4 regions of the Bradyrhizobium sp. IC3123 genome follow, and region 4 is predicted to be linked to each of the others. Evidence: predicted binding sites of a transcription regulator. Region 4 holds the regulator's gene; each other region holds the start of a gene.

Region 1 (4,923 bases), on a different contig from region 4:
GACAACATCAGCCGATCGACGGCGCAATTTGCGGTTCGCACTGGCACTGACGGGCCTCTCCGTCATGCTCGGCGCCTGCAACACTACCGAGATCGTCACCCAGACGGTGCCGACCGATTATCGCCAGCGCCATCCGATTGCGGTGCAGGAAGGCAAGAAGTCGATCGTGATCTTCGTCGGCAATAGCAGGGGCGGCCTCTCGGCTGCGCAGCATTCGGACGTCGCGGGCATCGCGCGGGACTGGATGCGCGAAGGCACCGGCTCGGTCGCCGTCGATGTGCCGGTCGACACCGCCAATTCGCGCGCGGCCGCCGCAACCTATCAGGAGATCCGCTCGGTGCTCATGTCCGGCGGCGTGCCGTCGCGCGCCATCGTCCGGCGGCCCTATCGCCCCGATGATCCCGGGCTGCTGCCCACCATCCGCCTGAGCTATTCCAAGATCACCGCGGTCGCCGGCCCCTGCGGGCTTTGGCCCGAAGACGTCGGCCCCAACATCCTCAACCCCGGCTACACCGAGAACCGCCCCTATTTCAATCTGGGCTGCGCCAGCCAGCGCAATCTCGCCGCGATGATCGACAACCCGGCTGACCTCGAGCAACCGCGCGCCGAGACGCCCGCCTATACCGCACGGCGCGAGATCGCGTTCGATCGCTATCGCAAGGGCACGACGACGACGACCACCTATCCCGAATCCGACAAGGCCAAACTCAGCGATACCGCCAAATGACAGGCATCCACGACGAAGACGCGGACGATCCGCAGCATCCCGAGGAACACATCGCCCCGGTTCCTCGCATTTCGGTGCAAGCCTTCTGCGAGACCGAGCAGACGCTCAAGGCGGTGACCGCGGCTGGCCAGGACCGCCGGCTCGCCAAGGCCCATCTCAGCGCCAAGGATGGCGGCCTCGCCGCGGCGATCGAAGCCTATGAATCGATGCCGACGCCGAACGTGATCGTCATCGAGTCCGACGGCACGCGCGACATCCTCGAAGGACTGGACGACCTCGCCGGCGTCTGCGATCCCGGCACACGCGTGGTCGTGATCGGTAGCCCCAGCGACACCGCGCCCTATCGCGAGCTGGTGCGCCGCGGCGTCAACGACTACGTGGTCGGCCCGGTCGAAACCATCGACGTGGTCCGCTCGATCTGCAGCCTGTTCTCGGCCTCGGAAGCCATCATCACCGGCCGCGTCATCGCCGTGGTCGGCGCCAAAGGCGGCGTCGGCGCGTCCACCGTCGCGCATAATCTGGCCTGGACCATCGCCCGCGATCTCTCGCTCGATTCCGTCGTGATCGATCTCGACCTCGCCTTCGGCACCGCGGGCCTCGACTACAACCAGGATCCGGTGCAGGGCATCGCCAACGCGGTGCTGTCGCAGGACCGGCCGGACACGGCGCTGATGGAGCGCCTGCTCGCCAAATGCACCGATCGCCTCAGCCTCCTGGCGGCGCCCGCCACGCTCGACCGCGTCTACGATTTCGGTGCTGAAGCCTTCGATGCCGTGTTCGACACGCTGCGCATGACGACGCCCTGCATCGTGCTCGACGTGCCCCATCAATGGTCCGGCTGGACCCGGCGCGCGCTGGTGAACGCCGACGACATCGTGATCGTGGCCGAGCCCGATCTCGCCAATCTACGCAACACCAAGAACATGCTGAGCGTGCTGAAGGCGGCGCGACCGAACGACCGGCCGCCGCTGTACTGCCTCAACCAGGTCGGCATGCACAAGCGTGCGGAGATCGAGGTCAAGGCCTTCGCCAAGACCATGGAGAGCCAGCCGATCGCGGTGATCCCGTTCGATTCGAAACTGTTCTCGACCGCGGCCAATAACGGCCAGATGATCGCGGAGGTCTCCAGGACCCACCGCACCACCGTTCTGTTCCAGAATATGGCGAACCGCCTCGCCGGCCGCGGCGAGGTGAAGAAGCCGAAGCGCTCGCTGCTCGAGCCGCTTTTGAAGAAGCTGAAGGGCAAGTCAGGACGCAGCTCGGCCCCGCATCGCAAGGCGTCGTAGGCGCGGCTTATTTGAGCATGATCTCCGCGCAAACGCCTTCCGCGTTTGTCGCGAGGGAAAACCGCTTCACACTTTGCGCTGACGCGGCCCTTCGGGTCCGGATCATGCTCTAGGGCGGACTACCTGTCCGCCCGCTGCTGCTTTTTCGCCAGCAGCTGCTTCAGCGCCGCGACCTTGGCCGCGGCCTGGTCCGGCGGCAGATCTGCCTTGACGAGGATTTCGGCCTCGGCCTCGCGACCCTGCAATCCCAGCACGAGCGCCAGATTGGCGCGGACCCGCGCATCGTTCTGATTGCGCTGATGGGCGCGGCCGAGCACCTGTTCGGCCTTCGATAGATTATTCTGCAGCATGTAGGACAGGCCGAGATTGGACAGCACGGTCGGCTCGTTCGGCACGATCTTCAACGCCGCAGCGTAATATTGCTGGGCTTCCTCGTTGCGGCCGAGCTGGTCGAGCACAGCGCCCTGCGCCGACAGGATGCGCCAATCGGGATCCTCGGGCGAATGCGCCCGGCCGAGGACGTCGAAGGCCTGCTGGAAATTGCCGTTGTCGGCGAGCGCGCGGCCGTAGCCGGCGAGCAGCGCCTTGTTGCCAGGACGGGCGAGCACGGCCTGCTCCAGCACTGCGACCGCCTGCGCGCGCTGGCCGCTGCCACGCAGCGCCTTGCCGTATTCGAGAGCAATGGCGGGATCGCTCGGCTTGGCGCGATAACGCTCGCGAAGTGCGTCCATCTCCGGCGTGGGGTCGGCCTTGCTGTCGGACTTGCCGTCAAACCTGGCGGCGGACTCCCGCTTGCCGCCGAGCGCACCGGTGACGTCGTCGATGCCGGCCGTCTGACAGCCGCCGAGGGCGAGGATCAGGACGGCGGAACACAGATATCCCGCCGGGGATAAGGCGAGGAACGAACGCTTGGGCATACTCTGATCACTCGGCAACTGATCAGAGATGCTTACCCATTAACGCTAAAGTCCCGTTAAGGAGGCGCGCCTGTTGAGGTTCAGTCGACGAACTCGGCGCCGAATTCGCAGCCGATGCGCCAGCGCAGGCGGCATTGGCGGGAATAATCAGGCGCGAAGATGATGGTGAATTGCGGCGGCACTTCCAGAAATTCCGCCACCACTTTCACGCCGCCATCCGAAATGTCCGTGATCGTGCAATCCCGCGGCAGCGAGCCCGCGCCAAAATGGATCTTGGCGAGGCGGCTGCACACCCGACGTTCGCTTCTCCGGCGATTTGCAAGCATTTGAACTGTTCACCCGTTAGACCACGGCCCATCCCGCAGCCCTAGGAGTAGCGGACATTCGTTGGAATGTGCTGAGGAGAGAAGGCGGCATTCGAGACGTAGTGTCTGGGCTGCGTTTACGATTGGTTAGGATTTGACCGGCCGCCAAGCGATTGTTCCCGTATTGTTCTTGCGGAAACGGCCGCGCTCTGCTACCCCTAATTGCAGCAATGGGCAGGCTGGTTCGGCATGGTTCAGCGGGTTTCTACCGTCGCCTTTGAGGGGATCGAGGCCCGCGCGGTCGACGTGCAGGTGCAGGTCGCGCCTGGCCTGCCGGCCTTTGCCATCGTCGGCTTGCCGGACAAGGCGGTGTCGGAGGCGCGCGAGCGGGTGCGCTCGGCGCTGATCGCCTCGGGGCTGGCGCTGCCGGCGCGGCGGATCATCGTCAATCTGGCTCCGGCGGACCTCCCGAAGGAGGGCAGCCATTACGACCTGCCGATCGCGCTCGGGCTGATGGCCGCGATCGGTGCGATCCCGCCGGATGCGCTGACCGGCTTCACCGTGCTCGGGGAGCTCGGCCTCGACGGCTCGATCGCGCCGGTGGCCGGCGTCCTTCCCGCCGCGATCGGCGCCAATATGCGCGAGGAAGGACTGATCTGCCCGGCGTCCTGCGGCTCCGAGGCGGCGTGGGCGAGCCCGGACATCCAGATCATTGCCGCACACTCGCTGATCCAGATCGCCAACCATTTCAAGGGCACCCAGGTGCTGTCGCGGCCGACGCCGAAGGTGCACGAGGCCGCCGCCTCGACCCTCGACCTGCGCGACATCAAGGGCCAGGAAAGCGCCAAGCGCGCACTCGAGATCGCGGCCGCCGGCGGGCACCACCTGCTCATGATCGGCGCGCCGGGCGCGGGCAAATCGATGCTGGCCGCGCGCCTGCCCTCGGTCCTGCCACCGCTGTCGCCGAGCGAGCTGCTCGAGGTCTCCATGATCGCCTCGGTCGCCGGCGAGATCGAAGGCGGCGCGCTGACGGCGCGGCGCCCGTTCCGCTCGCCGCACCATTCCGCCAGCATGGCCGCGCTCACCGGCGGCGGCGCGCGCGCCAAGCCCGGCGAGATCTCGCTGGCACATCAGGGCGTGCTGTTCCTCGACGAATTGCCGGAGTTCGATCCGCGCGTGCTGGATTCGCTGCGCCAGCCGCTGGAGAACGGCGAGGTCGCGGTGTCGCGCGCCAATCATCGCGTCACCTACCCTGCCCGCTTCATGCTGGTCGCGGCGATGAATCCCTGCCGCTGCGGCAATGCGTTCGAGCCTGGCTATGCCTGCAAGCGCGGCCGCATCGACCGCTGCACCGGCGATTACCAGGCGCGCATCTCCGGTCCGCTGATGGACCGCATCGATCTGCGCATCGAGGTGCCGGCGGTGACCGCCGCCGACCTGATCCTGCCGCCGCCGTCGGAAGGATCAGCTGAGGTCGCCGCCCGCGTGGCGGCGGCGCGCGACATCCAGCTGGCGCGCTATGCGGATGCAGGCCTGCCCCATGTCCGCACCAATGCTGAAGCCCCCGCCTCCGTGCTGGAGGAGATCGCAAAGCCGGATGCGCAAGGCGCCAAGCTGCTGCGCGACGCCGCGGAGACCATGCGCCTGTCGGCGCGCGGCTATCACCGCGTGCTGCGGGTGGCGCGCAC
Region 2 (4,923 bases), 860 kb from region 4:
CCCAAATCATGCCGATCGGATCGGCACTAGCGGCCACCGGTCCGTGACCGGGCTGACGAGGATGACAGGGCGCGGGGCGATCCGCGCCTCATGGAAGACTTAAGGAGTGAATGATGAAGCTTTTCCGTTTGGCCGCGGTGCTGGCCGTGCTGGCGGGACCTGCCTACGCGCAAATGCCCAACATCAATTTGATGCAGGATGCCCCGAGCAAGTCGCCGGAGGAGAAGGCCATCGAGGCCGAACGTGAGAAGGCCTACAAGGAAACACTGAAGAAGATTCCGGATACCAAGGCGTCCAGCGATCCCTGGGGTGGCATGCGTGCCGAACAGCCGAAGCAGCCGGCGGCGCCGAAGGCGTCGTCGGCCGCAACCAGTGCGCCGAAGAAGGCCAAGAGCGGGACGGCCGCCAATTGACCCGTTCCGGGGAGGCACAATGCTCCTCGGAAGGACTCCTCTTGATCCGGCCCGCGCCCTACATTGTCGGTAGCGTAGTGCGCAGAGGAAGGCAGGACATGGCCGATCGTCCGCGGGATCTCGCCGAGCGGATGGCGCGCCGGCGCAAGGCGGCCGGCAAGCCCGGCCAGTCCGCCGGCGATGGCTATCTGCGCGAGACCTTCACGCTGCCGCGGGCGGCGGCACGGGAGCGGGCGCAGGCCTTCTTCGCCCGCTACCCCAAGGCCGGCTATATGAGCGAGGTCGAGACCTGGCGCGAATTGCCCGGCGGCGATATCGAGTTCACCATGCGTCGGCTGCCCAGCGCCGACTGACGCGCGCTATGGCGCAGAGGGCGAAACGGTTCAGGCCGTCTTTCGCCCGATCGCCTTCAGCTCGCGGTCGATGCGCAGCTGCACGCGCCGGATCGCCAGCAGGTCGATCCGGGTCTCGGTCTTGCCGGTCTTGATCCGGTCGCCGATGCGAAACTGCCATTGCCAGATTCCGGGAATCGCCGTCTTGGCGATGGTGAACTCGACGCCCCTGTGATTCATGGTCACCTCCCACGATTCACCCTCATGCCTGCAAACATGTTGGTCGTCGCAATATTCCGCAGGCAAGAAAAATGTCGCCCGCGGCCTCCGTGGTTCTCCGACCATGAACAAAGTTCCTGGAGCCCGGCCGGGGTGCGTTCGGCAGGCCGCGGTTCCAACCTGCGGCGCCGGATCCGCTTTAGGTTAACGGCATGTGCCTTGCTTGCCCGACTCGCGGGCAAGCAACCATGGGCGCCTCATGCTCGGCATTCCCCGCCGCTACTCGCATTTCGTCTTCGGCATCATCCAGTCCGGGCTGACCTCGCTGATCGCGGCGGGGATCGCCAGCTTTCCCGCCGGCAGCCCGATGCTCTTCGTGCGGCACTGGATGGTGTCCTGGCTGATCGCATGGGCCGCGATGCTGCCGGTCGTGCTGCTGGCGGCGCCCGCGATCCGCGCCTTCTCGCTGCGCCTGACGCAGGAGGAGCAGGAGCCCCGCGCTGGCCGGTAGCCGGGCGACCCTAGCCGGCTGGCTGACGACAGCCTGACAGGCGAACCGCCGGCAGGTGCGCGATCGAAAGGCCGCACACTGGCCCCGTACCGGTCCCAATTTCGACATCCGTCCGCACCACTGCGGACACACCCGTCGGCAAGATTTTATCCGTTCGGCGCAGCCATGGGGGAAACGTGGCGCACCGGAAACGGGGTGGCATCATATGGATAACGTAGAGCGGTCATTCGCCGCCGCGACGGCGGCTGGCTTCGTCGTGCTGGTGATAGGTCTGGTTCTGCTGGCGGTGCTCTAGCAGGCGCTGCTGCAGACGGAACTGACGTGCTGGGCCGTCCTATCGAAGGCGCCGGCGCGCCTTGCCTCTCAAAAGTGGCAAAACAACCCCATGCACAGTAGGGGTCCTGGCGATTTCATCGCTTCGCCAAGGGGTTGCTGGTAGTATTTAGCTACCTGGTGCATCCGCGGTCGCGGCGCCCCGACCGGCGATACCGATCGGGGGTTCCGGGCAAGGAACAGAGCGGAGTGCCGCATCGCGGGCGGGCCTGGCCCGCTCCGGACGGCGGTCCTGGCAGTGCCTAATGAACCTTGATCTCGTTCAGCGGCAGACGGAGCTCGGCGGCGCGCTCTTCGCGGTCCTTCTTGCGGAACTCGTTTTCCTTGCGCTCGAACTTCACCATCTCCTCGTGGGCGGCGTCCAGCAGCGGCTTTCGCCTCAGCGTGTCGTGGTGCGTGTCGTTGTTCGTCATGACCAGAGATCCCCAAAAGTTGCGGTCCCATCCCCACAGAAGGCCCGAGACCGCGAAAAGGTTCGGTGCCGTAGGATTACGGAAACATGACGGCGCCCCGGTCGCGCGTCGTTGATCCCGGTCATGTTCGCTTCGAGGAACCCGGCGCAGGCCCGGCTATTTCGGCGGCTGCAGCCCTGGCGATTTGACCCAATCGTTCAGATGATTGGCAACGTCGGCCTGGCGCGCCTTCTTGAGCAGCGCGTCCCGCTCCGGCCCGGGAGGTAGCTTGGACGCCTGCTCGCGGACCTGCTTCACCCATGCCGACAGCCGGTCCTGAAGGGTCAGTTGCTGCTTGAAACGTCGTCGCTTCAACATGGCGCGCTCTTTCCTTGCGAGGAGGCGGGAGCGCGAGGTCAGCGTTCTCATCACCGATAGTGGCCAGGGTCCGCGCGGTGATGATGCATTAGGATCCAGAAATGGATCCGCGTCTGTTCAGTTGTGCACGCAGTGCGGACGGCGTGACGTCCAGCATGGCCGGTTCGACCAGCTCCGTTGTCTCCTGGTCCAGTCAAAATCGGGCAAAAGAACATATTGCGAACCTAGAACAAATGGGGTACATTGCTTTTATCGCCGAGCTGCCTCGCAACCGTTTGTCCCTCACGCGAATCCTCGCCATAAGGAGCACGACCCAATGTCCGCAACTGCCCTGCGTATCGTCGAAGGATCCTCCATGGACAAGAGTAAAGCTCTGGCCGCCGCGCTCTCCCAGATCGAGCGGCAGTTCGGCAAGGGCTCGGTGATGAAGCTCGGCAAGAACGACCGCTCCATGGACATCGAGGCGGTGTCCTCCGGCTCGCTCGGGCTCGATATCGCGCTCGGCATCGGCGGCCTGCCCAAGGGGCGCATCGTCGAGATCTACGGGCCGGAATCGTCCGGCAAGACCACGCTGGCGCTGCATACGGTGGCGGAAGCGCAGAAGAAGGGTGGCATCTGCGCCTTCATCGATGCCGAGCACGCGCTCGATCCGGTCTATGCCCGCAAGCTCGGCGTCAACATCGACGAGCTCCTGATCTCGCAGCCCGACACCGGCGAGCAGGCGCTGGAGATCTGCGACACCCTGGTGCGCTCGGGCGCGGTCGATGTTCTCGTGGTCGATTCGGTGGCGGCGCTGGTGCCGAAGGCCGAGCTCGAGGGCGAGATGGGCGATGCGCTGCCGGGACTTCAAGCACGGTTGATGAGCCAGGCGCTGCGCAAGCTCACGGCCTCCATCAACAAATCCAACACGATGGTGATCTTCATCAACCAGATCCGCATGAAGATCGGTGTGATGTACGGCTCGCCGGAAACCACCACCGGCGGCAATGCGCTGAAATTCTACGCCTCCGTCCGCCTCGACATCCGCCGCATCGGCGCGATCAAGGAGCGCGACGAGGTGGTCGGCAACACCACGCGCGTCAAGGTGGTCAAGAACAAGCTGGCCCCGCCGTTCAAGCAGGTCGAGTTCGACATCATGTACGGCGAGGGCGTCTCCAAGATGGGCGAGATCCTCGATCTCGGCGTCAAGGCCGGCATCGTCGAGAAGTCCGGCGCCTGGTTCTCCTATGACAGCCAGCGCCTCGGCCAGGGCCGCGAGAACGCCAAGGCGTTCCTGAAAGGCAACCCCGACATCACCGCCAAGATCGAGACCGCGATCCGCCAGAACTCCGGCCTGATCGCCGAGCAGATCCTGGCCGGCACGCCGGAGCGCGACGCCGACGGCGAGGAGCCGGCGGACGAGTAAGACCTAACGCGAAAATTTTTCGCGAGGAGCGGGCACTGAGGACGTTGAGTTGCCGACGTCTTCGGTGCCCGTTTCGTGTTGCGTGAGGGCGCGTCGACGATGAAGCGTGTGATTCTGACTAGTTCGTCCGGCGTTGGTCTCACCTATGCCGGTCGTGCTGACATGGTCGTCCCGTTGATCTTTCGGTTCGTTTGGGGGCCGTTGCCTACGTCGCACCACCTCGAGGACTATCTTACGGGAGGCTATTACAGGGGCGATCCGGAGGTGCGGTGGTCCGATCTTGTTGGCCGGTTGCCTCAGACCGGTCTCGCGCACAAGGAGACTGGCCTGGTTTGGTTTTGCGAGACCTATGGCGTCGAGTTCATCGAGCTGTGGTTCGACCCTGAGCCTAACAGTCAATTGCAACTGATCTGGATCCTGGACTATTTGCGGTCCCATCCATCGATCACCCATTGTCTTAGACTGCGACGAGTCAATTTCGATCTGCGCGAAGCGGACGGCCCGCAACTTCGCGATCGTACGGTGCGGGAATCGGAGATCGCAGAGTGCGACTTCGAGATAGCCAACATGGCCTGGGAGGCGTATCGGGCGCCGACGCCTGAACTTTGCTTCGGGTTGCTGACAAGGGATTTACCCAGGCTACCTTTCCTGAAGCCGGCTCTGGAAGCGTTGCTAGCTGAACTGCCGTCACCAATCACCGGATTGGGCGCGACGGAGGCGCGGCTTATCGAGCTGATTGCAAGGGGGCACAACCGTACAAAAGAACTGTTTCAGCCGGGCGGGCTGCTCGAAACGCGCGTGTTCGACCAGTGGGAGCTGGGTCCGTTGCTCGAAGGGCTTGCGTCGGGCCCGATGCCGGCGGTCGCAGGTCTCGATCCGAAACTCGCGACGCTCGCCCCGCACGATGCGCGAGGTCGCAACGCCGCCTATCGTCGGAGCC
Region 3 (4,923 bases), on a different contig from region 4:
CGTGATGCTCCGGCTCGAACCAGGCGACGTAGTGCGCCTGGCGTTCCCGGCCGATCTCGCGGAAGCGCACGAAGGCATGCATCTTGTGCTCGTCGCGATAGACCGCTTTCGCCATGGCCGTGACAAGCGCGACATCGGGGTCGGTCGCGACCTCGATGAGATCGTGATTTTCCTTCAGCCGGAACAGCAAGCGATAGAGGATCGCAAAGCGCTCGCCGTCGCGATGCAGGATCGCCGCCTTGGCAAGCTCGACGAATTTTGCCGAGACGGTGAACGTGCCGTCGTTCACCTCGAGGATCGGAGACGGCGAGGACGGTGCGAACAGCTCGGCTTCGTGGCCCTGCACGGTCCAGGTGACCGCGCCGGGCGGCACGTGATGGAGCACGAGGCTGCGCGCGGCTTTGCGCCAGCCGTCGAAATCGGTTTCGGTGTCGAGCATGATGTACTGCATCAGAAGCCAAATCCCAGTTGCGTTGCTTTCGGCTTGAACCGTTCGATCAACCCGGCGGCATCGAGACGATGCGGTGAGGGGCGGTGATCGCTGAGGACGATGAACGGCAGCGCCTTGTTGCGGGGCACATGCAGCCGCGCGAGATCGGCGAGGCGGATCGTGGTGGTGCGCCGCGTCGCGATGATGCGTTCGACCGTCCTGGTGCCGAAGCCCGGAACGCGCAGCAGCTCCTCGCGGCTGGCGCGGTTGACGTCGAGCGGGAAGCGGTCGCGGTGGCGCAGCGCCCAGGCCAGCTTGGGATCGATGTCGAGCGGCAGCATCGCGCTGTCGTCGACGATTTCGCCAACGTCGAAGCCGTAGAACCGCATCAGCCAGTCGGCCTGGTAGAGCCGGTGCTCGCGCAGCAGCGGCGGCGCGCGCAGGGGCAGCGCGCGGCTGGCATCGGGGATCGGGCTGAAGGCGGAGTAATAGACGCGCCGCAGCCGGTAGGCGCCGTAGAGATTGGCGCTGGTGTGGAGAATGGTGTGATCGGAGGCGCTATCTGCGCCGACGATCATCTGCGTGCTTTGTCCGGCGGGCGCGAAGCGCTGCGGTTTGGCCTTCGTCTTGGCGCTGCGGCTCTCCTCGGCCTCGTCCAGCTTCAGCCGCAGCCGGCCCATGGTGCGGCGGATCGCGCGCACGTCCTTCTCCGGCGCGAATTGCTGCAGGCTCGTCTCCTCAGGCATCTCGATGTTGATCGAAAGGCGGTCGGCATATTTGCCGGCCTCGGCGATCAGCGCGTCGTCGGCCTCGGGAATGGTCTTCAGATGGATGTAGCCGCGGAAATGATGCTCCTCGCGCAGCTTTCGCGCGACGCTCACCACTTGCTCCATCGTGTAATCAGGGCTGCGGATGATGCCGGAGGAGAGGAACAGGCCCTCGATGTAATTGCGCCGGTAGAAGTCGAGCGTGAGCTTGACCAATTCGTCGATGGTGAAGCGGGCGCGTGGGACGTTCGAGGAGGCGCGGTTGACGCAATAGAGGCAATCGTAATTGCAGGCGTTGGTCAGCAGCACCTTGAGCAGGGAGATGCAGCGTCCGTCCGGCGCGTAGGAATGGCAGATGCCCATGCCCGGCGCGGTCGAGCCCATGCCCTTGCCGTCGGTGGAATCCCGCTTCTCGGTGCCGCTGGAGGCGCAGGATGCGTCGTATTTGGCGGCGTCCGCCAGAATCTCCAGCTTGCGTTGTACGTCCATGTTTGAATCTCTTTGATTCCACTCATGAATCTTTGGATGCGCCAATTCGATTGACTCTGCCGGCGCCGTTAGCTTTATATTAGAACATATCATGAACAAATGAGCCAGCCGCTGGTTCTCTTTTTGAGAGCCATCGGCAATCACCTCTGAGGAGCGGCGAGCATGAGCGGCGCACGTATGAGCGCGCTTGCGACCTTGCGTAGCCAGATCGAGCGCATCGAGACGGCGGAGGTCGTGCATCCGCGCGATCGCATCGCGCTCGGCCATGGCGCGGCCGACGCCGCGCTGAAGGGCGGGCTCGCGCGCGCGGCGATCCACGAGGTGTTTTGTGAGGGGCGTCAGGGCGCGGCCGCGACGGGCTTTGTCATGGGCCTTGCGCGACGCGTGAGCGCGTGCCGGCCGCTATTGTGGGTGCGGCAGGATTTTTCGGAGTTCGAAACCGGTGCGTTGTCGATGAGTGGGCTTGCCGAGCTCGGCCTCGATCCGCGCCCTGTGGTGATGGTGCGCGCCGCCGATGTCGAGAGCGCGTTGCGCACCTCGGCCGATGCGCTCGCCTGCGATGCGCTCGGCGCCGTCGTGCTTGAGCTCTGGGGCGAGACCAGGCAGTTCGATCTGGTGGCGAGCCGCAAGCTGACGCTGGCCGCGCAAGGCTCCGGTGTCACCGGCCTCTTGCTGCGGATGGCCGCGCAGCCGCTGCCTTCGACCGCGGAGACACGATGGATGCTGCGTGCGGCGCATTCGCCGCCGGACTCGGTGTGGAGTGCCTGGGGCGCGCCGGTGTTCGATGCCGAGCTCTTGCGCAATCGTCATGGCCCCTGCGGCCGGTGGATCATGGAATGGAATTGTGATGAGTGCCAGTTCAGTGAACCGTCGACGTATCCTCAGCCTGTGGCTGCCGCGCCTGCCCATCGACAGGATCCAGCGGTTCCTTGGCAGCGCCGGGCTGGGTAAAACCAACCATGAGCCGAGCATTGTCGTCATCAAGGACAACAATGCGCTGGTGATCCATGCGCTGGACGAGGCCGCCGAGCGCCTCGGCCTGTATATCGGCCAACCGCTGGCCAATGCGAGGGCGATGTGCCCGGACTTGCGTGTGTTCGACGCCGATACCGTGGCCGATGCGAAGACGCTCAGCGATATCGCCGATTGGTGTGACCGCTTCACGCCGTTGGTGGCGCTCGATCCGCCGCACGGGCTGTTCCTGGACATCACCGGCTGTGCGCATTTGTTCGGCGGCGAGGCCGCGCTGTTGCGGACATTGGTCCGGGCGCTCGACCGGCAAGGCTTTGCCGTCAGCGCGGCGATCGCGGGCACCTCGGTCTGCGCCCGCACGCTGACGCGGCAGGTATCCGGCACCATTGTGGCCGATGGCGGCGAGGCGGAGGCGATCAGGTCGTTTCCAGTCTCCGCGCTCGGTGCGGGTGAAGCCATCACCACCGGCCTGCGCCGTGCCGGGCTGAAGACCATCGGCGACGTCGCCTCGCGCAGCGCCTCCGAGATCACGGCGCGGTTCGGCGCGCGCTTCTCCACGCTGCTCGCCCATGCGCTGGGGCAGGGTGATGCGCCGATCAGCCCGCGCAAACCGCTGCCCGATTACATCGTCGAGAAGCGCTTTGCCGAGCCGATCGCAACCGACACCATGATCGCGATGACGCTGTCGCGGCTCGCCGACACGTTGATCGCGTCCATGGAGAAGCAGGGCAAAGGCGCGCGGCGGCTTGAAGCGGCGTTCTTCCGCACCGATGGTGTGGTGCGTACGATTACGGTCGAGACCGGGCGTCCGGTGACGCGAAGCGCCGTGGTCGACCGCTTGTTCCGCGAGCGGCTCGATGCCCTCGCCGATCCCCTCGATCCCGGTTTCGGCTTCGACATGGTGCGGTTGTCGGCGAGCCGCACCGAGATCGTGGTGCAGGAGCAGCGCGATCTCGATGCCCATGTCCACGACAATGACGAACTCGCGGCGCTGATCGACCGCATCGCCGCGCGGATCGGCGGTAGGCGTGTCGTCGTGCACCTGCCGCAGGATACCCACATCCCCGAAAGCGCGGTGCTGGCCGCATCGGCGCAGCATCATCTCGCTGCTGCCATGCAGGCCGAATGGCCGGCGCGCGTCGCGAGCGAGCCGCCGCTGCGTCCCTTGCGGCTGTTCGACAAGCCGGAGCCGATCAAGGTGCCGTTCGCGACCGTGCCCGATGGCCCGCCGCATCAATTCACCTGGCGGCGGGCACTGCATGCGGTGGTGCGGGTCGAGGGGCCCGAGCGCATCGCGATGGAATGGTGGCGGCAGGACGGCAAGCAGCTGACACGGGATTATTTCCGCATCGAGGATGCCGAGGGCCTGCGCTTCTGGATCTTTCGCGACGGTCTCTATGAAGGCGAGGTGTTCGACGGTGACGGCAAGCCGGCGTCTCCCGGCTGGTATGTGCATGGTCTCTTCGCATGAACAGCCCCGCTTATGCCGAGATCGGCATCACCACCAATTTCTCCTTCCTGCGCGGCGGCTCGGATCCGCGCGCCTATGTGCATCAGGCGAGCGCTTTAGGAATTCCGGTGATCGGCATTGCCGATCACAACACGCTCGCCGGCGTGGTGCGCGCCTGGAACGAGCTCGACAATGACGAGGTGCTGCACAAGCCGAAACTGTTGATCGGCGCCCGCATCGTCTTCATCGACGGCACGCCCGACATCCTGGTCTATCCACGCGATCGCGCGGCCTATGGCCGGCTGTGCCAGCTCCTGACGAGGGGCAAGCGTGGCGATGACATCACGCGGATCGAAAAGGGCGAGTGTCATCTCAGGCTTGACGATCTCCTGGAATTCTCGGAAGGCCAGCTCCTGGTGTTGACGCTGCCGCATCGTCTCGAGCTGGCGCGGGCGCTGGATGTCCTCGCAAAGCTGAAGGCGAGCCGTGCCGAGGGCGTGTGGCTGGCGGCGAGCCTGCTCTATCGCGGCGACGACAAGCGTCGCCTCTTGCGGCTCGATGATCTCGCCGCAAAGGCAAAGGTGCCGCTGCTCGCAACCAATGAGGTGCTGTATCACGATCCCCGCCGCCATCCGCTCCAGGACGTGCTGACCTGCATCCGGGAAAAGACCACGATCGAGGCGATTGGGCGGAAGTTAGAGGCCAATGCCGAGCGCTTCCTGAAGACGCCGCGTGAAATGGCGCGGCTGTTCCGCGATTTTCCCGAGGCGATTGCGCAGACCATGCGCTTTGCGGACGCAATCGAGTTCTCGCTC
Region 4 (4,923 bases):
GGGCTGTTGGGGCTGCTCGCGGCGCCCTTCGGGCTCGACGGCGTGTTCTGGTGGTTGATGGGGATCGGCATCGAGTGGATGGTCCTGGTCGCGCGCTGGGTGGCGGCCCTGCCGGGCGCCGTCGGCCGCATTCCCGCCTTCGGGATCGCGCCGCTGATCGCAGCGAGCCTCGGGCTCATCGTGATGGGCCTGTTGCGCACGCCCTTGCGCTGGTCCGGCGCCCTGGTGCTGCTGGCAGCGATCCTCTGGGGACTGTCGGTGCGGCAGCCCGATATCCTGATTGCCGGGGATGGCGCGAGCGTCGCGGTCCGGGGCGGGGATGGGCGCTTGCAGGTGATCCGCGCCAGCAAGGACAGCTTCCTGCTGAAGGAGTGGTTGGCTGCCGATGCCGATCCGCGCGATGCCGGCAACGCCTCGTTGGCGAGCGGGGTGTCGTGTGACGAGTCCGGCTGCGTGGCGCCGCTCGCGGACGGACGACTGATCGCGTTGGCAACGCGTATCGACGCGCTGGCCGATGATTGCAGCCGCGCCGCGCTGGTGGTGACGGCGCGGCCTGCGCCACCCGATTGCGCGGCGATGGTGGTCGATCGGGCGCGTCTTGCCAGTCAGGGCGCACTGGCTCTGACGAGACGCGGCAAGGGCTTTTCGGTGCAGGCGGTGAGGACGAGGGGAGCAAGCCGTCCCTGGCTGCCGGCCGGCGCCGGCGAGGGGGATTTCGACGGCAGCCTCGTGCCGAAGGCGGCCGTGCCCCGCAACCGGGACGCAACGCCATCGGAGGCCGACTTGCAGGCCGACGATTGACGCGGATCACAAATACCAGGCCAGCACGGCGTCAAGCCTTCCGTTGCCGATAACCGGCAGGGCCACCATTCGGCTCAGCCCGGCTGCGCAGGCTTCGGAGCCGGCGATCGAGCCGTCACAGGTGAGATCGTCGTTGAGCGCGGGCATGCCGGCGGCCCAGGCGCCGCCGATGCTGCCTTCGCCCCTGGCGATGGACTGCGCCGCATAGCGTGCGGCGAGGTCGGTCTGCGCGCTGCAATCGCCGGCGCGAAAGACCAGCGCCGAACGGTCCTCGTTCGGGACCCAGATCTCGAAGCGTCGTGCAATCGGCGTTGCCTGCGCGGAGAGGAATGTCAGAACCCAGGTCTGGTCGGTACCGGTTCGGTAGGGCACGCCGACGCCGAGATTGATCCCGACCTTGGCGGCGTCCTCCCAGCGCAGGAAACTCTTGGCGTCGTGCAAGTCCTTGATGATCAGCGGCAGGCCCGCCTTCCAGGTGCGTCCGGGCAGGCCGAAGCCGCGCGGAAATCTGGTGTGGCGGGAGTTGAATTCGAACATGTCCGCGGTGCCGTAATAGCCATCGACGAGCCCCATCTCATGCGAGAGATCAGGATCGTTGTGCCAGAGTTCGATCGCGCCGACATGCGCCTCGTCGTCGCCGCAGAACAGCACCAGCACGGCTTGCAGGAATTCGCCCGCGAACACCGGCACCGCCACGCCGCAGGTGAGGCCGGCCGCAGCGGCCTGATCGGTCCGCTTGAAATAGGAGTTGGCGAATTTCGTGAGGATGACGGGGTGGCCACAGGCCCAGGCCTTGCCTGGAAGTCCCTCGTCATATCCGAAGTGCAGCTCTTCGCTGACGGCTTTGAACGCGGACAGCCCATCGTCGTAGAGGCCGCCGCCGAATTCCAGCCGCATGCGCGTCCGGTCGGGTACCCAAAGTTCAACGACGCGAATGAAGGTCTTCATCGAGCGTGTCCGCCGCCTCAAACCACGACAGCATCGGTCATTTGGCTGCGGAGCGGACGTTCAAAATGCGGGCAGCACGGCCCAAACTTCGTGCGACGACGAGGCGCGGCGGTGGGCTCGCCGATCGAATGTCCTGAAACACAAACTTACCGGGCTCGCCGGCCTCGGCCGGCGATGGCAATTTCAATCCCGGGCTCGGCCTGTCGGCCGAAGGGCGTCAGCCGATCGGCAGGCGCGTGATCGTGGGCCGCGTGTCGGCGACGATCTGCGGCTTGTGCTCGCGCTCGGGGGCTGGCTGCGTCACCGGCAATTGCAGCACGGTCGCGCGCTGGCCTTCGACGAGCTGCGTCACCAGCACGTATTTGCCGTCGGGGAATTCGATCGCGTCATGATGGCGATCGGGAATGTGCGGGTCGATCTTGCCGAACTTGCCGACGCGAGAGTTCACGGTGCGCGTCCAGATCCAGCGGTTGTCGTAGCGGACATTGTCGGCGAAAGCGAGCTCCGTCCCCGGCAGCAGACAGACCGCGACGGAGGGATCGGCTTCGGAAGCGAAACCGCGCGTCGAGGTGCCGCGGAAGGTTGTCGTGACGATCGTCTCGCCGACTTCGGCGGGGCGCGTCGCGACGGCATGCAGGCTGTAGTCACACATCGGGTGCTCCTCATGCTGGGATAGCGACCCGCGTCTCTTTCGAGGCGCAGGCCTCTATCAGAGTGGAAGCATACAACGCTCTGCTCGGTTATGGGCAAATCTGCGGCTCGCGTCCGCAGCGCGCGATCACATTATCTTTCCCGGATTCGATAGGAACAAACCTCGCGTCCTTGCATTCGGCCGGAGCTATCAGCACTGCCGGCACAACTCTACCGGCGAAGCAGAAATGGCTGCGCGCCTGCGCGGGGGAATGTCGCGCGGGAAGATGGACCGGACAGCCGGCGCAGAACCAGAGAAACCGTCCAGCCGGAGCGGACAAGTATCCGCTCCGATCCTGGATCGCCGATGCCGATCGAAACGCGCGCGGCGCTTGATGTTTCCCGTATCAGTACTTCCGGTAAAGCCCGATCAGCTTGCCCTGGATCTTCACGCGGTTCGGCGGAAGAATGCGGACCTCGTAGGCGGCATTGGCGGGCTCGAGCGCGATCGAGGCGCCGCGGCGGCGGAAGCGCTTGAGCGTGGCCTCCTCGTCGTCGATCAATGCCACCACGATGTCGCCGGTATTTGCGGTCTCGTTGCGCTGGATCAGCGCCATGTCGCCGTCGAGGATGCCGGCCTCGACCATCGAATCGCCGCGCACTTCGAGCGCGTAGTGCTCGCCCGAGCCGAGCATGTCCGGCGGCACGCTGATGGTATGGCTGCGGGTCTGCAGCGCCTCGATCGGCGTGCCGGCGGCGATGCGGCCCATCACGGGCACCGCGACGGGGCGCTCGCCCTCGTCCGCGGGCGGGCTGGAGCTCGCGCGCACCTTGCCGAGATTGCCCTCGATCACGCTCGGGGTGAAGCCACGGCGATTGCCGGCGGCGGCCTGGAGCTCGGGCAGCTTGATCACCTCGATGGCACGGGCACGGTTGGGCAGGCGGCGAATGAAGCCGCGCTCCTCGAGCGCAGTGATCAGGCGATGGATGCCTGACTTCGAGCGCAGGTCGAGCGCATCCTTCATCTCGTCGAAGGACGGCGGCACGCCGCTTTCCTTCAGACGTTCGCTGATGAATCGCAGAAGCTCGTATTGTTTGCGCGTCAACATCTCGACCAAAGTCCCCCGGTTGATGTCGTTCGATTCCGACACGATGAAGCCGGCACTAAGCCGCTACATCCTCGAAACAAATCATGAACGGACACTATATGTTCGATATGTGTTCCGCAACTGCTTAATTTATGGTGAACGCGGCCAAGCTCGCGGAATGCGTGTGGCTGGGCGGCTCAGACGGGCAGCCGGAGCACCTCGCAAGGCGTGCCGGCCTCGGCCTTCGGCGCGAACGGTGCGCGCACCAGAAGTACCTGTGCCGCAGCGAGATTCGCAAGAAGGGAGGAGTCCTGATGGCTGACCGGAAGGGCGACGCGCGTGCCGTCGTCGCGCTCCTCCAGCCGCGCACGCAGATAGTCCTCGCGCTGGTCGTTGGCGGCGAGATCGCGGCCCAGCACGGCGCGCTCGCGCCGATGATGAATCGCTGAACGGCCCGACAGGGCGCGAATCAAGGGGACCATGAACAGGAAGGCGCACACGTAGGACGACACGGGATTGCCGGGCAGGCCAATCACGCGCATCGCGCCTATCCGACCGTGCATCATCGGCTTGCCCGGCCGGATCGCGATCTTCCAGAACGCCATCGCGATGCCTTCGCCCTTGAGCGCCTGCTGGACCAGGTCGTGGTCGCCCACCGAGGCACCGCCGGTCGTGATCAGGATGTCGGCGCCGCTCTCGCGCGCGCGGCGGATGCCGGCGGACGTCGCCTCCAGCGTATCGGCGGCAATTCCGAGGTCGATGGTCTCGGCGCCCTCGCTGCGGGCGAGCGCATGCAGGGCATAGCCGTTGGAATAGACGATCTGGCCGCGACCAGGCGTGGTGCCCGGCATCACGAGCTCGTCGCCGGTGGCGAGAACGGCAACCCTCGGGCGGCGGATGATGGCGAGATGCGGATGATTCATTCCGGCGGCGAGGGCGAGATCGCGCTCGGTGAGGCGGATTCCCTTGCGCAGCAGCACGTCGCCTTCGCGGAAGTCGACGCCTGCAGGGCGGATGTGCCGGCCGAAAATGGCGGCTTCCTTGATCGTGACATGTTTGCCGTCGGCAGCCGTGTCCTCCTGGATCACGACGGCATCGGCGCCGTCGGGAACGACGCCGCCGGTGAAGATCCGCACGGCTTCGCCGGGGCCGACGCTTCCCGCGAACGGCCGGCCCGCCGCGACCTCGCCGACGACGGTCAACCTCGAATCGTATGCCGCGTCGGCCGTGCGCACGGCATAGCCGTCCATCGCCGACATCGCCTCCGGCGGCTGCGTGCGCCGCGCCGCGACATCGCGGGCGAGCACACGATGGTAGGCCTCGTCGAGGCAAACCATCTGTTCAGCCAGCGGCTCGACGCCGGCCAACACCGCAGCAAGCGCGTCAGAAACCGGCATCAGGGCCACGGGCGAACTCCTGCTGAGCACATCAGTCAATGGGCGGCGAGAGTTCTAGC

What was found. Region 4 encodes LexA, which represses DNA repair genes until DNA is damaged. Its sites were predicted from a motif close to TGTTCNNNNTGTGTTCNG; they were not measured.
Region 1: the regulator LexA is predicted to act here: its motif matches at 3,410-3,427, upstream of I6F20_RS23305 (YifB family Mg chelatase-like AAA ATPase).
Region 2: the regulator LexA is predicted to act here: its motif matches at 2,786-2,803, upstream of recA (recombinase RecA).
Region 3: the regulator LexA is predicted to act here: its motif matches at 1,767-1,784, upstream of I6F20_RS18315 (ImuA family protein).

What each region holds. Positions count from the first base shown of each region.
Region 1 is NZ_JADYVF010000007.1:144,434-149,356, reverse strand. Features, by position in the region: gene I6F20_RS23325 (CpaD family pilus assembly protein) at 1-727, shown strand, start outside; gene I6F20_RS23320 (CpaE/TadZ family protein) at 724-2,013, shown strand; gene I6F20_RS23315 (tetratricopeptide repeat protein) at 2,133-2,930, opposite strand; gene I6F20_RS23310 (PilZ domain-containing protein) at 3,011-3,256, opposite strand; gene I6F20_RS23305 (YifB family Mg chelatase-like AAA ATPase) at 3,485-4,923, shown strand, end outside.
Region 2 is NZ_JADYVF010000001.1:67,422-72,344, forward strand. Features, by position in the region: gene I6F20_RS00365 (hypothetical protein) at 114-413, shown strand; gene I6F20_RS00370 (hypothetical protein) at 512-766, shown strand; gene I6F20_RS00375 (hypothetical protein) at 797-985, opposite strand; gene I6F20_RS00380 (DUF2798 domain-containing protein) at 1,224-1,475, shown strand; gene I6F20_RS00385 (hypothetical protein) at 2,051-2,221, opposite strand; gene I6F20_RS00390 (hypothetical protein) at 2,378-2,578, opposite strand; gene recA (recombinase RecA) at 2,895-3,983, shown strand; gene I6F20_RS00400 (hypothetical protein) at 4,083-4,923, shown strand, end outside.
Region 3 is NZ_JADYVF010000005.1:147,349-152,271, reverse strand. Features, by position in the region: gene I6F20_RS18325 (UdgX family uracil-DNA binding protein) at 1-451, opposite strand, end outside; gene I6F20_RS18320 (putative DNA modification/repair radical SAM protein) at 451-1,686, opposite strand; gene I6F20_RS18315 (ImuA family protein) at 1,849-2,637, shown strand; gene I6F20_RS18310 (Y-family DNA polymerase) at 2,534-4,129, shown strand; gene I6F20_RS18305 (error-prone DNA polymerase) at 4,126-4,923, shown strand, end outside.
Region 4 is NZ_JADYVF010000001.1:928,478-933,400, forward strand. Features, by position in the region: gene I6F20_RS04605 (ComEC/Rec2 family competence protein) at 1-801, shown strand, start outside; gene I6F20_RS04610 (GAF domain-containing protein) at 808-1,749, opposite strand; gene I6F20_RS04615 (hypothetical protein) at 1,967-2,401, opposite strand; gene lexA (transcriptional repressor LexA) at 2,787-3,488, opposite strand; gene I6F20_RS04625 (molybdopterin molybdotransferase MoeA) at 3,665-4,873, opposite strand.